Regions from separate parts of the Blautia hydrogenotrophica DSM 10507 genome, predicted to be linked through region 2. Evidence: riboswitches for the same ligand, from Rfam matches in the RefSeq annotation. Region 2 holds a riboswitch; each other region holds the start of a gene.
The links. Region 2 has a riboswitch for cobalamin ahead of BLHYD_RS09630 (Ig-like domain-containing protein). Riboswitches for the same ligand answer to the same signal wherever they lie in the genome.

Region 1 (5,026 bases), 700 kb from region 2:
AGGAGGTAATGGAAATGGAAATGACACCGACGCCGCACAACGGAGCCAGACTGGGAGAGATAGCCAAAACTGTGCTGATGCCTGGAGATCCGCTTCGGGCAAAAGTGATAGCGGAGACTTACTTGGAAAATCCCATCTGCTTTAATACTGTAAGAAATATGTTTGGATATACAGGTACCTATCATGGTAAGGAGATCTCTGTCATGGGAAGCGGTATGGGAATGCCTTCTATTGGCATCTATTCCTATGAGCTGTTTCACTTTTATGATGTGGATAAGATCATTCGAATTGGTTCTGCCGGTGGAATTCAGGATGATCTGAGAGTGATGGATGTGGTCGTAGGTCTGGGGGCATGCACAGACTCCAATTATGCTCATCAGTATCAGCTTCCGGGAACCTTTGCGCCGATTGCCAGCTATGAGCTGGTGGAAAAGGCTGTGGACGTGGCGAGGAGACAAGGGACGCCTGTGCATGTGGGAAATATTCTTTCTAGCGATGTTTTTTACAATGAAGTGAGCAGTGAGCAGTGGAAGAAGATGGGAGTTTTATGTGTTGAAATGGAAGCGGCTGCTCTCTATATGAATGCGGCCAGAGCAGGAAAACAGGCCCTGTGTCTGTTGACAATCTCAGACCATCTGTACCGGAAGGAATCCCTAAGCGCGAAGGAAAGGCAGGAGAGCTTTCATAGTATGATGAAGATTGCATTGGAACTGTGAATATATGCTGAGAATCTGAAAACATAGTGTTAAGCTTGATAGATTTTGGCCCTTCATATCGAAACATCTCCCGGAATAATATAAAATAAACGCAACGAAATTGTTACAAAGTTTTTAAAAAAATTAATTTTAGGCTTGCATCCTTTGTAATATTGTGTTAATATGTAGGAGAAGTAAAGAAAATGTTACGGATATATTAAATATCCGTCCAGAAAATTTACGAAGGGTGTGAATTATGAAAAAAAGAATTGTGTGCTTAACATTGGCACTCTTAATAAGTGCAAGTCAGGTGATGACTGTTAGTGCATCACGAGAAGAAGAATTAAGAGAAGAAGCGGCATATACTAGCAGTCAGCTGGATGCTACATACAGTTATATTAATGATTTGGGAGCTCAGATCGAATCACTGAATGCGGAGATTGCGTCTTTGGATCAGGATTTAGTAAATACAATGGTTAATATTGAGGTTTTGAATACGGATATTTCCAATAAGGAAGCAGAGATTCAAAAGACCAGAAAGAATTTAAAGAGAGCAAAGGCTAACAAAGAGAAGCAGTACGAGGCGATGAAGCTCAGAATTCAGTATCTGTATGAGAATGGCGGAAGCAATGCCTGGTATAACCTGATGTTGGATTCTAATGATCTGTCTGAGTTATTGAACAAGGCTGAGTATACTCAGAAGATGTATAAATATGACCGTGACGCTTTAAATAAATATGTGGAGACGATCAAGGAGATCAAAACTCTGGGCGTGCAGTTGAATGGAGAGAAAGCTGAGCTGGAAGACATGAAGGCTGAGCAGGAGGCAAATCAGGCGAACCTGGAAGTACAGATTAGTGAGAAACAGAGTGCGGCTAACAATGCAAGCAATGAGATTGCTTATGCACAACAGCAGGCCAATGAATATGCAGCCTTGTTGGAAGAACAGACGGCAGAGATTCAGAGACTGGAAGCTGAGAGGATTGCCGCTGAGGAAGAGGCGAGACGTCAGGCAGAAGCGGAAGCTGCGGCTGCTGCAGCTGCTGCCGAGGAGGCAAATAATCAGGAAGAAGATACTGATGCTGAGGATGCAGACGGTGAAGAAGATTACACAGAAGAAGATGGCACTTATGAGGAGGATGGCTCTGAGGATGTGGTTACTGATGAGTATGGAAATGTCATCGATGAGGACAACACTGTGGAGGACACAGACTACAGTGAGTCAGGCAGTACAGATTCTTCTGTAAGTTATTCTGGAAGTGGTTCATCGGTAGCTGACTATGCTACACAGTTTGTGGGAAATCCTTATGTATACGGTGGAACAAGCCTTACAAATGGAGCTGACTGTTCAGGTTTTGTTCAGAGTGTGTATGCAAATTTTGGAGTGAGTCTTCCGAGAACTTCCTATGACCAGATGAACGTGGGAACAGAGGTTTCTTACTCAGAGGCACAGCCAGGAGACTTGATCTGCTACGGCGGACATGTGGCAATTTATCTTGGAGGTGGCAGGATTGTTCACGCATCCAATAGTGCTCCATATCCAGCAGGTGGTATCAAGATTAGTGACAATGCGGCTTACCGTACAATTCTTTCAGTAAGAAGAGTTATGTAATTGAGTTGAGAGTCCGCTGCAAGATAGTTCAAGGCTATTTTGCAGCGGCTTTTTACTGTGTGAGCACACAGGCGTATGCGCCGGAGTGTGAATGCCTGTTAGGATTGCGGGAGTGCGATGCACGGAGCAATCTGTAGCTTATACTTTTTGGAGGTGCTGCCGATAGGCGGCAAGAGGGCTCGTATGCTGGGTAAGCCCCTTGTCACACTATATGGTTGAACTGTTACAATATTTGTAGGAAATTCGGCAATAGCACTTGACATTGGTGTACCACAATGCTATAATACACCCTGTATAATTCCATAATGAACATATTAAGTGCCAGCCATTTATTGTGGGAATGGATGGAAAAGGGAATCAGGTGAGATGCCTGAGCGATCCGGTCACTGTATCAGAGGAGTGAAGTCTCGAGAATCCATTGTGCGCAGTGCGCATGAGAAGGAGAGACAGAGCGATGAGCCTGGAGCCAGGAAACCTGCTTAGTATGGCGAGGTGAAGCTTCCGTGTAAAGTGTAACAGCCACTTCTGAGATAATCCGCAATCTCAGATGCGTATCTGTAAGAACAGATGCTTTTTATGGAATCCGCCTGTTCATATGAATTATGCATGATTAAATGGCAGGCGATTTACTCTGGTCATTCGTTCCCTCCGCGCACTCATGAACGAACTGTCTAGCGCTGGAGTAAATCGCACCCCCCTTAAAGAGGAGTTCACAATGAAAGAGAAGAAAGAGTTTTGGGAGGACAAGGAGTTCTCTTTTTTTTGTCACAAAAATTGCGAGTACTTTCCGTGCCATGAGACAAAGGACCTTGAGAATTTTAATTGTCTGTTCTGTTATTGTCCTCTGTATGCGTTAGGAGATAAATGCGGTGGCAATTTCAGAATATTAGACGGAGGGATTAAGGATTGTTCTAAGTGCATGTTACCTCATAGGCGGGAAAATTATGGATATGTGACGGGTAAATATCATGAGATCATGGAGCTAGTGAAAAAGAATCAGAAGAAATAGTACAAAGAAGTCTGTGGAAATGGAGAAGAAAATGAAAATAACGGTTTTGATGGAAAATACAGCGGTATCAGAGAGGTATCTGTGCCGCCATGGACTTAGTTTATATATAGAGACTCAGAGGCATAAGGTTTTGTTTGATATGGGACCAGATGCCTCTTTTTTGGAAAATGCAAAGAGGCTGGGAGTGGATATCAGCCAGGTGGATGTGGCTTTTTTATCCCACGGACATTATGACCACGGAGGCGGACTGAGTGCATTTTTACAGGAGAATTCCAGAGCAGATGTTCATGTGCAGGCCGGAGTGTTTGGAAAATATTATGCCCACGATGCTCATCCTAAGAGAATCCGCTATATAGGGCTGGATTCAGCCCTGAGGGATCATTCCAGGTTGGTTGTACACAGAGGTGGCTACCGTCTGGATGAAGAATTGGAAGTGTTCTCAGGAGTGAGAGGAAGAATCTGTGCATCTCCGGCCAATGACAATCTTTACTGGGAAAAGGATGGAAAAGAAGAACTTGATACTTTCGAACATGAACAGAATCTTTTGGTACATCAGGAGGCTGGAAGAGTATTGGTCTGCGGTTGCGCTCATAACGGTATCGTAAATATTCTGAGTAAGGCAGAAGAGCTGCCAGGGGGCCCTCTGACACAGGTAATCGGCGGTCTTCATCTGAATAATATTTATGAGGAAGATGAAAAGAAACGCTGTGAATTCTACCAGAAGTTGGCATCCCATCTGATGTGCAGGCCTTGTGAGTACTATACTTGCCACTGTACGGGAGTCAAAGCCTATGAAGAGCTAAAGAAGCTGCTGGGGGAACAGATTCACTATCTGTCGGCAGGCGCTGAGAAGTCTCTGTGACTTTGTACATGGAGGGGAGCGGGTGGAAAATTAAAATTGATGAGCGTTCCCAGAGTGGAGGAGAGGAAAAAGACAAAACCAGACGAGTGTATCGTCTGGTTTTGTCTTTAACTTGTTTGAGGGGGGAGATAGAGAGTGGTTATTCATCTATCCAAGTAATACTATACAATATAAATGTGAGCAAATTATGGAAAATTCCTAAAGGTTTTGGGAAAATCATAAACAAATTCTAAATAACAGGTTTATTATAGGGATTCACTTCGGTTTGTGTACGGTACCAAAAGAGAAATTCCTCGAGATTTTGTTCTTTGACAAAACTGTTACTGTGTAAAATAGAATCTACAACCTGATAGTCAGCGTTAGAGATAGAGTCCAGGCCGCCTCTCTTGACTGGTGCAGCCAGCTTTTTTGCCATCAAGTTTAGAATAAGTTTTTGAGAGATGGAAAGCTTTTCCCGCCGAATACCGCCTCTAAGATAGAAGACAGGCAAATCCATGAGGTCGTTGTACTGGTGAAGCAAAGCGATAAAACCTGGAGTAGGGGAGAGGATTCCCACAGTGATGACGGCTTCGATGCGAAGGTATTTCTGAGCTTTTTCTAGGCCGCGTATCCTCTTGTCACAGATCCATCCCATGTAGATGACTTCTATACCGGGAGAGAAGGTTTTTTTCATTTTTCCAGCAGGGCAAGATGGAAGGTTCAGTTTCTTGGAAAGCATTTGAGCATATTTTTCCGTAAATCCCGTGTTGGATTCGTAAATAATTGCCTCTATCATTTGTACTCCTTTGCAGCTTATGTAAAATTCTGTCTATATTGTAACGGAAAGGAAAAAAGAAAGCAAGGGCGGA
Region 2 (5,026 bases):
TAGCACTGGCCGTCAGCCTCCCGTAAGAAGCCGTAATCGTAACCGTACCTGGCTTGATTCCCTTTACATAACCTGTATTCCCCACAGTGGCAATCGTGCTATCTGAACTACTCCAGCTCACTTTGGAACTGCTGTAATCCGATTTCGACGGGCTGGCCGTCACACCCAAACTCTGGGATTTTCCGACACCAATCTCCATCTCTGGCGTATTCATGGAGATAGACTCCACACTTGGAACTTCTTTTACCACGACTTCACAAGAATCAGAGAATTTTCCCACTTTCGCGGTCAGTGTAACCGTACCTTTTTTCTTTGGCGTAAAGCTTCCATATGAAGAAGTCGATGTCACATTCAGTACAGAAGGATCGCTGCTCTCCCAGGTAACCTTGGTATCGTCCGTGGTATCAGACGGGTTAAAGGATACTCTGACAGAAGTGTACTCTCCCACATAGGCTTCCAGCTTATCTGTTTCCAGAGAAATTCCTTCCAGAGGAATCTCTACGACTTCAATCTCGAAAGATTTGCTGATGTCTCCCAGTTTCGCTGTGATCGTCGCTTTCCCAGGTGCGACACCTTTTAACGTTCCGTAAGAATTCTTGGCTTTGCTAATCGATACCACATTGGTATCGCTGGAGGTCCACTCCACCTCATTCTGATTATCCGGTGTGCTGACCGGTTCAAAATCCAGATATACGGACTTGCTCTTGCCCACATTCAGGCTCTGCGGAATCTCCCGGAACTCAAAATCCGTCACATTGATTTCTTGAACGGTCACGTGATAAGACACACTCTGTGCTCCGATCTTCACGATCACATCTGCCTCTCCATCCGCCACGCCTTTTAGAGTAACTCCACTGGCATTGGCAGTTGCAGTCACCACATTCTTGTTGGTGGATACCACCGTCGGGGTCTTATCTTCTGTCGTGTCGGCAGGAAGCACCTGATAGGACAGTTTCTTGGTTTTCTTCGGCTGCAAAGTAATTTTCGTCTCTCCTGACTCGATGCCTGTGATCGGAATATCTCTCACTGTCACCTGGCAGGATGCCAAAAAGTCTCCCACAGCTGCTGTCACCGTCGTGGTTCCTGGAGCTACGCCCATAATTTCACCGTTTGTCACAACTGCTACACCGGTGTCTTCCACCGTCCAGGTCACGTCCCTTGCATCCGTGGTGTTCTCCGGTGCATACAGAACTTCCAGCTCCTTCGTCTCTGCCCTTGTCAGAGTTACTTCCTCTTCCGCCAGTGAAATTCCAGTCATCGTCACAACAGGCACTGTAATCTCACAGGAGTCGCTCCACTCTCCATGTCTGGCAGTGACCGTGGCCTTTCCTGCGTTCTTGGCAGTTACGGTACCGTCTGCCTCCACTTCCACGATATTCTCATCTGAAGATTCCCACTGTACCTGAATCGGCACCGTGATATCTTCCGGTTCATAGACAACTTCCAGTTTCTTGCTAGTCATATTCTCCAGAGTCAGGTCCTTCTCTTTCAAGGACATGGAAGTTGGCTGTTCTCCTGCCATCGCCTCGTTTAAAGCCTCACATGCCTCATCAACAGTGTCCTGAGATGCCGGCAAATCCAACATCACTTCGTTGGCTTTTTCATATGCTGCCTTAATCTCTTCGTTCGCCAGAAGCATTTCCTTGTTCTGCGCACTATTCACCGTCGCAATCGCAGTTGATAAATCATCCTTCACTGCACGAATCTTGCCAACTCCGTCGTCGCCGCCCATGGCATGGCCGCCTCCGATATCTGCCCCATAGGCCAAAGTGAACTGAACGCGGACAACGTCTCCGTCAGAGAGATAGCTGTCTGCAAAACCTACGTTTGGAAATACGTTGTTCAGGCAGTACATCCAGCCGGAGCCCTGGGCATAGTCGAACTCTCCCAGCTGTCCTTCCGTCCCCTCTCTCCATTCAATGGACAGATCACTGAGGTCTTCATTCATAGACGCATTTTCCAGATTCAGTTCCTTCGTCGCAGAGCCTGGTCTAGACGCATTGGCTCCTACGATCGCAGACAGATAGAAGCCACTCTCCACGGTTCCAGTGTTGGTGTAATCATAGCCGTTCTCCTGAATCAGGCGAACCAGAGCCTCTGCTGCATTCTCACCTTCATAGATCGGCACCTTAATGGGTTCCACAATATAGCCGCAGTTGATGGTGATCGCCTCGATGTCAAAAGTCGCGTAGCCGATCAATTCCCCTTCTTCTGCTTTGGTATAGTAGATTTTATATTCCTGGGTGACTGTCTGTCCGATGGAGTCCGTCACAGAAATTAGAACCGTGTGTTCTCCATTTTTTTTGTCTTTGAAGTTCAGGGTATAACTGGTCTTCGTGTCATCATCCCAGTTATAAGCCACGCTGGACCCATCCAGCTTCACGGAAGATGCCAGTTTATTTCCAGCGGAATCCCTGGCGATAACGTCGAAGGTTTTCCGGCTAGCCCTAAGCTGAATGCCATCCTCTAGAGTCGTCTCGATGGTGGGCGCGCTCCAGACAGACACTTCACAGCTGGCAGAGATTTCACCGACACTCGCCGTGACGGTGGCATCGCCCTTCGCAACTGCAGTGATTGTTCCATCCTCCACTTTTACAATCTGCTCATCGCTGGACTCCCAGGTAATCTGTCTCTCAAAATAAGGATCCTCTGGAACAGTCGCCGCCTCCAGCTCCATTTCTTGACCGATTCCCATGGCTACGGAAGAACGGTTCAGTGTGATCTCACCGAGCGTCGACTCACAAGCCTCCACATCGACTTTGATGATTTCACCTAGATTGCCTGTCAGATCTTCTGCGACCAGATACACGGCGCAGGCCTCCTCTGTCAATCCTTCCAGGGTGACTTCATTTTCATCCACACCTATCGTGAAAGTCTTTGCAGAATCTTTGTCGATCTGCGCGGGCGCTTCCTCATCCACACCCTGTACTACATAATACCCAGTTCCCCCTTCATCGCTGTTAAAGCTTAAGGTCACTGTCTCCATGGCTCTCTCTGTCACTGAGATATCACTCAGAACAGGTGCCGACTCATCGGTCGTCTCTGTCAGAAAAATGATCTCATCGCCATCATAGATTTCATAATTGTTGACATAAATGGAAGTTCCATACTCTCCGGCTGCCACCCCATTTACAATAAAAGTAAAATTCCGGGTGTCGACACCGCTCACCTTGATGACATTTCCAGCTTCGTCCAAATCCAGATAATCCCGGATGTTTTCCGGGGTGGCATCGAACATCTCAATCTGAGTCAGAACCAGCGCGTCCAGCAGAGTATACTGTCCCTGCTCCACATCAATATCCGGGCCGTAGGTAAAACCATACTTCTGTGCCAGCATCGGTGTCATAGCCTGGTCCGAATCATTCTGGTAGATCTCTTCCTCCCCCTTCATCATGCTGATATAGAAATATCTATCCCACCAGACATCATCGTCGGAGGCAAATACTGTCTCCTGCTCTTCTTCCTCAAAAGATACCGCTGCATCCGCAGTTTCTTCCTGAAACGCTTCGACGTTCGAAGAGTTTCCCAGCTCCGAAGCGGATTCTTCTGTGGCAGCCATCGCTGTCGCAGGCATCGAAGTGAGAATCATCAACATCGCCATCATCAGGCAGAGGATTCTCCTTCCTCGCTTTTTCATAAGTTTCACTCCTTTCTTTTTTTCCATAGTACTTGAAGTGAAGAACCCGACAAGCCATAATATTTTCCATATATAAGGAAAAGAGAGCCCCGGGAGTTTTAAAAAAAAGAGCCTGTCAGGCTCTATCTTTAAAATAACTTTTTGCCATATACAAAAAGCTCTCGGACTCTCTTCTCAATCCGCCTTGCTTACGAATCTCCCACTTAAACTGCGTTGCTGTATCCTGACTCGAGTTCCTCCTACTAGAAACGCCTTCCCAGATCTCTCCAGTGGCCCTATGTTCCGTTCGTCCCTCATACAGTAGAGATAGACTGTCCCGGATTCTCACCGGGTTCCCTTCAAACAGGTAAAAATACCTGACCGCAGTTCTATTCAATTTATACTATGGATTTACTTTCTTAGTATAACGAATATAGGCAATTTTGTCAAGAAAATAACTCTTGTTCACTCCGCCTTCTGCCTTCCTGTCCGAATACCAGTCTCATCTTTGTAGACGCCGCCTGTAACTTTTCCACGCAGGCTCTGCTTTTTTCTCTTCCACATAAGGTACCCCCCACTATAAAAATCTTTTTGCTTATAGACGCAAAGCTTCCTGATATGGGCACTCAGACCCATACCAGGAATGCTTTGCACTCCATACATAACTGGCAAAGCCTTACATCTGCTTTTGCAGAATTACTTCACTGTCACATTCACCCAATCCGAGTAAGAACCAAAGACTTTCTCACCATCTACCGTACGGTATGCACGCATAGTATAATAATACGTATGACCAGATTTCAGGCCGGTGTTGGTATACGAAGTCGTACTTCCCTTTCCGATCTGGGTCACATAGTGCCATTCCCCATCCTCAGATGTCTTATAGTAAATGCGATAGCCACTTGCCCCATTTACCTTGTTCCAATTCAGAGTTACCTTTCCGTCTCCTGCAGTAGCTTTCGCAATCACTGCTTTCTTAGGTACTGCCTTTCCAGACTTACCGTCAGAATATGCACCGTATACTTTCGCTCCGTCAATATTACGGTATGCGCGCACATAATAAGTGTAAACCTTTCCAGTCGTCACTCCTGTATGCACATAAGAAGTATCCTCTGTCTGAGTTGCATATCTCCAGCCGCTGTCGTCTATCTTGTAGTATAGACGATAGCCATCTGCTCCATCTACTTCATCCCAGGTTACTTTAATACCATTATAACCCCAAGTCTGTGTCTTGCTGATGGACGCCTTTGCCAGAGTCGCTTTTGCACTCAGATCTGTCACATATTTACTGTAGACCGGCTCGCCCCACTTCTTGCTCGCCGCTTTCACCGTATAATAATACGTTGTACCGGTCACTGCCGTCTCGTCTGTATAAGACAAATCTGTCAAATCCTGAACCCATGCGATTCG
Region 3 (5,026 bases), 280 kb from region 2:
GCAACCCCTCCGCCTTGCCCCAAGCTATCAGCACCCAAGGTTACGAACACGACCGGTACAATCGCCAAAGCTGCCAGGATTGCCACCATTGTGTCCACAGCACAGATCACACCGGCACTCTTGGCCAAATTCTCTTTTTTAGGCACATAGGAACCATAGGTAATCATAATGCCCATTCCTACAGAGAGCGAAAAAAATGCCTGTCCAAGAGCACCAACCAGAGTATCTCCATTGACTGTACCCGGACGAACAGTGAATAAATACTTTACACCCTCGACAGCCCCTGGTAAAGTGACAGACTGAATGACAATGGCAATCAGTAGTACAAACAGACAAGGCATCAAAAATTTGCTGACTCTTTCTATTCCCTCAGAGACGCCCCGCACGATGACATAAATACACACCAACAAAAAGATAACCCCTAAGATCAGAGGTTCAATTGGTGAACTGACGAAATTCATAAAATAGTCCTGATATTGAGTAGCACCTCCTCCAAAATCCGCACCAGTTAAATAAACCCAAATATATTTTAGAACCCATCCTCCCACGACAGTGTAATATGATAAAATCACAAACAGTGTCACGATGCCGATGCATCCTGCAAAAGTCCAGCGGCGGTTTAGTTTTCGGAAAGCACCGACTGCATTTTTCTGTGTCGCCCGGCCTAGACTTAATTCAGCTAGCATAACTGGAAAGCCCACCAAAGCTACGATTAAAATGTAGCATAAGATGAAAGCTCCTCCACCGTAGGCTGCGACTTTTCCCGGAAATTTCCAAATGTTTCCCAGCCCCACAGCACTGCCGGAGGCAGCAAGTATAAAGCCAATGTTGCTAGCCCATTGGCTTCTGTTTTCTAGTTTTTCTTTCACGTCTCTATTCCCCTTTCCTGATAAATGGCAATCTTAGCCTTTATACAGTCAGTGGATTATTATATCATATTTGTGGTATTTTTTCTATAAAATACCTTGATTTTGTATAGATGGACTGTTATCATCCAATTAGGAGATTTTTTTGAAAATATTGAAAACTGACAAATATTTATTTCGACAGACGAAAAAGAAAGGTTATATATGAAAAAGACAGCAATTATGACAGACAGCAACTGTGGACTGATGCCTGTAGATGGCAGTCGGCTTGGAATCTATGTGATTCCCATGCCAGTTTTAGTGGACGACCAGACATATTATGAAGGACAGGACATCACCGTAGAGGAATTCTACAAAAAATTGTCTGAAGGTGCAAAAGTCAGTACCTCTCAGCCCTCGCCGGGTGACGTGATGGAGATGTGGAATCGGCTCCTTAAAGATTATGATGAAGTTGTCTATATCCCTATGTCTAGTGGACTGAGCAGTACCTACCAAAACGCGTCTTTGCTTGCGCAAGAAGAACCCTATGCTGGAAAAGTGTACGTGGTGAACAACCATAGAATTTCTGTCACTCAAGCACAGTCCGCTCTAGACGCAAAGCTTTTGGCTGACCAAGGTAAAAACGGTGCTTACATCAAGAGAATTTTGGAAGAGGAGTCCATGGATGCCACTATCTATATTGTCGTGGACACTCTGGAATATCTAAAAAAAGGCGGACGGATTACACCAGCGGTCTCCGCCATAGGTTCTATGTTGAATTTAAAGCCCGTATTGACAATTCAAGGAGAAAAATTAGATATGTATGTAGTTAAACGTGGAATGAAAGCTGCATTTAAAGAAATGTGTAAGGCACTGGACAAAGATATTAATACTCGCCTAGGGGAATTTTATCACTCTGGACAGTTAAAAGTCGGAATTGCCAACACAGCGATGGAAGCAGATAAGTTGGAATATTTCAAATCAGAGCTCAAAAATCATTTTCCTGACTTGGAACTAGTACACCTTCCGCTAACTATGAGTATTGGATCTCATGTGGGTCCTGGAGGACTTGGGATTGGATTAGTGAGAGCCCATGTCTAAATTTTAAAATAAAATGGGCAAGCCATATAAAAAAGAATCCTGCGAGGCAGGATTCTCTGTCTGCAGCGGGTTGCGTCAGCAACCGCATTTTCGTCTCCGCGGTGCGATCCTACGGAGTATTTGTGTTATAGGAAAGGGCTTTCACACATTAGTGTGACAAGGCTTTTCCTATAACATAAAAACAGAATGAGTCCGGTAAATACCGAACTCATTCACAGACGATAGATTTTGTCTAACTTTTTTCTTATTCAGCCATGGATGCCTCATAGATTTCATGGATTGCCTTTCCGAGAGCAGCATCAAATTCTTCCTGTGTCTGTTTTGCGTTAAGATCTGACAGGAGGGCTCTTGAGAAGCTTGCAATCAAGCCAGGATTTTCCCGTAATAATTCGTCTGCCTCGTTGCGGCTGTATCCGCCGGAGAGCGCTACAACACGCACAGTCTTTGAATCTTTCATCAGATCTGAATACAAACCTGCCACAGTCGGAATACTCACTTTAAAAATTAATTTCACAGAAGAATCCAGTGCCTTCATATGTTGCATAATTTCCTCGATCAGAATTTCCTCTGCTTCTTTTTTAGAATTACTATTGATATTTACTTCAGGTTCAAGAATCGGCACGAACCCCTTCTGAACAATCTTTAATCCTATATCGAATTGCTGATCTACGATTTCACGGATTCCTTTTTGGTTTGCATTGTGGATCACAGAACGCATTTTAGTTCCAAAGATATTTCTCCCCCTGGCCTGCTCCAAAATTTTGTCTAAATTCGGAATAGGTTTCATCAGCTGAACCTCATCTTTTTTCTCATCTAGGCCCTTATCAACTTTCAAGAAAGGAACGATTCCTTTTTTCTCCCACAGATAGTCTGCGGAGTACAGACCATCCACTTTGCTGTTCATGGTCTTTTCAAACAGAATCGCGCCCAAGATATGTTCCGAGGTAAAAGCATCGCTGGTGAGAATTCTGCTGCGCATCTGGTGAATCAGATCAAACATCTCCTCCTCAGAATGGTATTCCGTCTCCTGGATTCCATAAGCTTTTAAGGCTTTTGGAGTGCTGCCGCCGCTCTGGTCTAAAGCTGCGATAAAACCTGCTCCATTTTTCATGCGTTCTAGCTGCGCTGTGTTCATACAGTGATTCCTCCTTTTTACATAGATATTAGTTTTTGCTAACTTCTTTGTATTATACCACTTTTTATCATTTTTTTCCACTGGAAAAGCCCAAACAAAGAGAATATTTTGCTATATTTTTGGAAGTTTACGAAATGAATACCTAATTATTGTTATTTACTTGACAAATAAGGTAGAACACTTGTATATATAATATTAAACAGTTTAACATAATACAATATGGTGTTGTCCGTTCATAAATGCGGATAACTTAAAAAGGAATCTGGTAAAAGCCAGGACAGCCCCCGCTACTGTGAGAAGGACGAAACTCAAAGACCACTGGAGCCATCCGGGAAGGTGAGGAGTAGAATGAATTCGAGTCAGGAGACTTGCCATATTGCGTTGTTACAGTCATATTCGGTGGGAATTTGAATGTATGGACAGCACAGGGAAGAACGTTCGGGGGCAGATGTACGTCTGCCTCTTTTTTTGTGGAACAGAAAAGAGCTTGTTCACACTGATATGTGAAAATTCTTTTTATCGTTTAAACGTTCTGCTACGAATAAGCGTTTAAAAAAAGATATTGTCCGCTTGCGGCGGACCGCGTGTGCTGATAATTCCAGAAAAAACTCTGCAGATTCTCCATCGTTTTTGAACAACAATTGGGGGACGCAGAGTTTTTTTATTATAGCGGGATACACATACAGAAAGGTGTCAAGAAAGGAGAATGAAATGGAACTGAATGAAAAAATCAAGGATTACTGGGAAGGAGAAGCTGATGTCTACAGCCGCGGAATCCAAGAAGAATTGAATGGACCTGCCAGACAGGCATGGAAAGAGCTAATCGGTGAATATTTGCCAGCAGAGAGAAATTTGAAAATATTGGACGTGGGAACAGGCCCTGGATTTTTTCCAATTATTCTAGGCGAAGAAGGCCATCAGGTCATTGGAATTGATATTACAGAGAATATGATCGCCTGCGCCAAAGAAAATGTCAAGCAATGGGGCCAGCAAGCACAACTTCTGACAATGGACTGCCAAAATTTAAAATTCGAAGACGAAAGCTTTGACGCAATCCTCTGTCGCAATATCACATGGACTTTAGACGACCCTAAGAGAGCATACAGGGAATGGTTTCGGGTACTAAAACCAGGCGGCAGTTTGCTGGTATTTGACGCCTGCTGGTATCTTCATCTTTTTGATGAGAGTCTGGGACAAAAATATAAAGAAAGAGAAGAACAGATTCGAAGAAAATACGGAAGAGGTATCCACGCTCACGCAGATGAAGAAAAAGGTAGAGTGCTGAGTAAAAGATTATATCTAAGCGACAAGCTCCGTCCCCAGTGGGATTTAGATTGCCTGCTCAAATTGGGTTTCTCCAAAGTGTTTGCCCAAAGGGACATCACAGATCGTGTGTGGGACGAATTGGGACGTGAATTAAACGGTTTGACTCCGGAATTTCTTGTGGGTGCACAGAAGTAAAGGAGTCTGCTATGGGAAAATACATACGTCTGATTACCTTTCTAGGTAAAGCTAAAAAAGAGACAGCGGTAAAGACCACAATCAGTCTTGCCGTCGTGGCGCTTAGCTTTACTCAGGCATTTTTTTTGGCCCAAGGAGTGAGCGCGGTGTTTGCCCAGGAAGAACTACAGACAGTCTTTACCTGGTTTCTTCTGTGTCTTGCAGCACTTTTGGCAAGGGCTTGGATTCTTCGCTTTCAGGAAGGATATACCAAGAAGATGGCAGCAAAAGTCAAAAGCGTTATTCGGGATGTCATGTTGGAAAAGTTGATGGAATTAGGTCCGTCCTACCGCAATGAGAGGCGAAGCGGAAATCTTCAGTCTCTGATTACGGATGGAGTGGAGTCCTTTGAGGCTTTTTTGACACAGTATCTTCCTCAGATTTTGGTTGTTCTGGCGACGACGGTTTTTTCCACAGTTTACCTCTGGTCTTTAGATCCTGCCGT

Region 1: another riboswitch for cobalamin. It lies ahead of BLHYD_RS13375 (cysteine-rich small domain-containing protein); the one in region 2 lies ahead of BLHYD_RS09630 (Ig-like domain-containing protein).
Region 3: another riboswitch for cobalamin. It lies ahead of BLHYD_RS08315 (class I SAM-dependent methyltransferase); the one in region 2 lies ahead of BLHYD_RS09630 (Ig-like domain-containing protein).

The regions. Positions count from the first base shown of each region.
Region 1 is NZ_CP136423.1:2,764,946-2,769,971, reverse strand. It holds gene deoD (purine-nucleoside phosphorylase) at 15-716, shown strand; gene BLHYD_RS13380 (C40 family peptidase) at 952-2,307, shown strand; cobalamin riboswitch at 2,607-2,804, shown strand; gene BLHYD_RS13375 (cysteine-rich small domain-containing protein) at 3,023-3,316, shown strand; gene BLHYD_RS13370 (MBL fold metallo-hydrolase) at 3,348-4,178, shown strand; gene BLHYD_RS13365 (hypothetical protein) at 4,408-4,953, opposite strand.
Region 2 is NZ_CP136423.1:2,061,287-2,066,312, forward strand. It holds gene BLHYD_RS09630 (Ig-like domain-containing protein) at 1-3,637, opposite strand, end outside; cobalamin riboswitch at 3,832-4,018, opposite strand; gene BLHYD_RS09635 (carboxypeptidase regulatory-like domain-containing protein) at 4,313-5,026, opposite strand, start outside.
Region 3 is NZ_CP136423.1:1,785,480-1,790,505, reverse strand. It holds gene BLHYD_RS08330 (sodium-dependent transporter) at 1-869, opposite strand, end outside; gene BLHYD_RS08325 (DegV family protein) at 1,071-1,946, shown strand; gene BLHYD_RS08320 (fructose bisphosphate aldolase) at 2,191-3,081, opposite strand; cobalamin riboswitch at 3,285-3,471, shown strand; gene BLHYD_RS08315 (class I SAM-dependent methyltransferase) at 3,793-4,542, shown strand; gene BLHYD_RS08310 (ABC transporter ATP-binding protein) at 4,554-5,026, shown strand, end outside.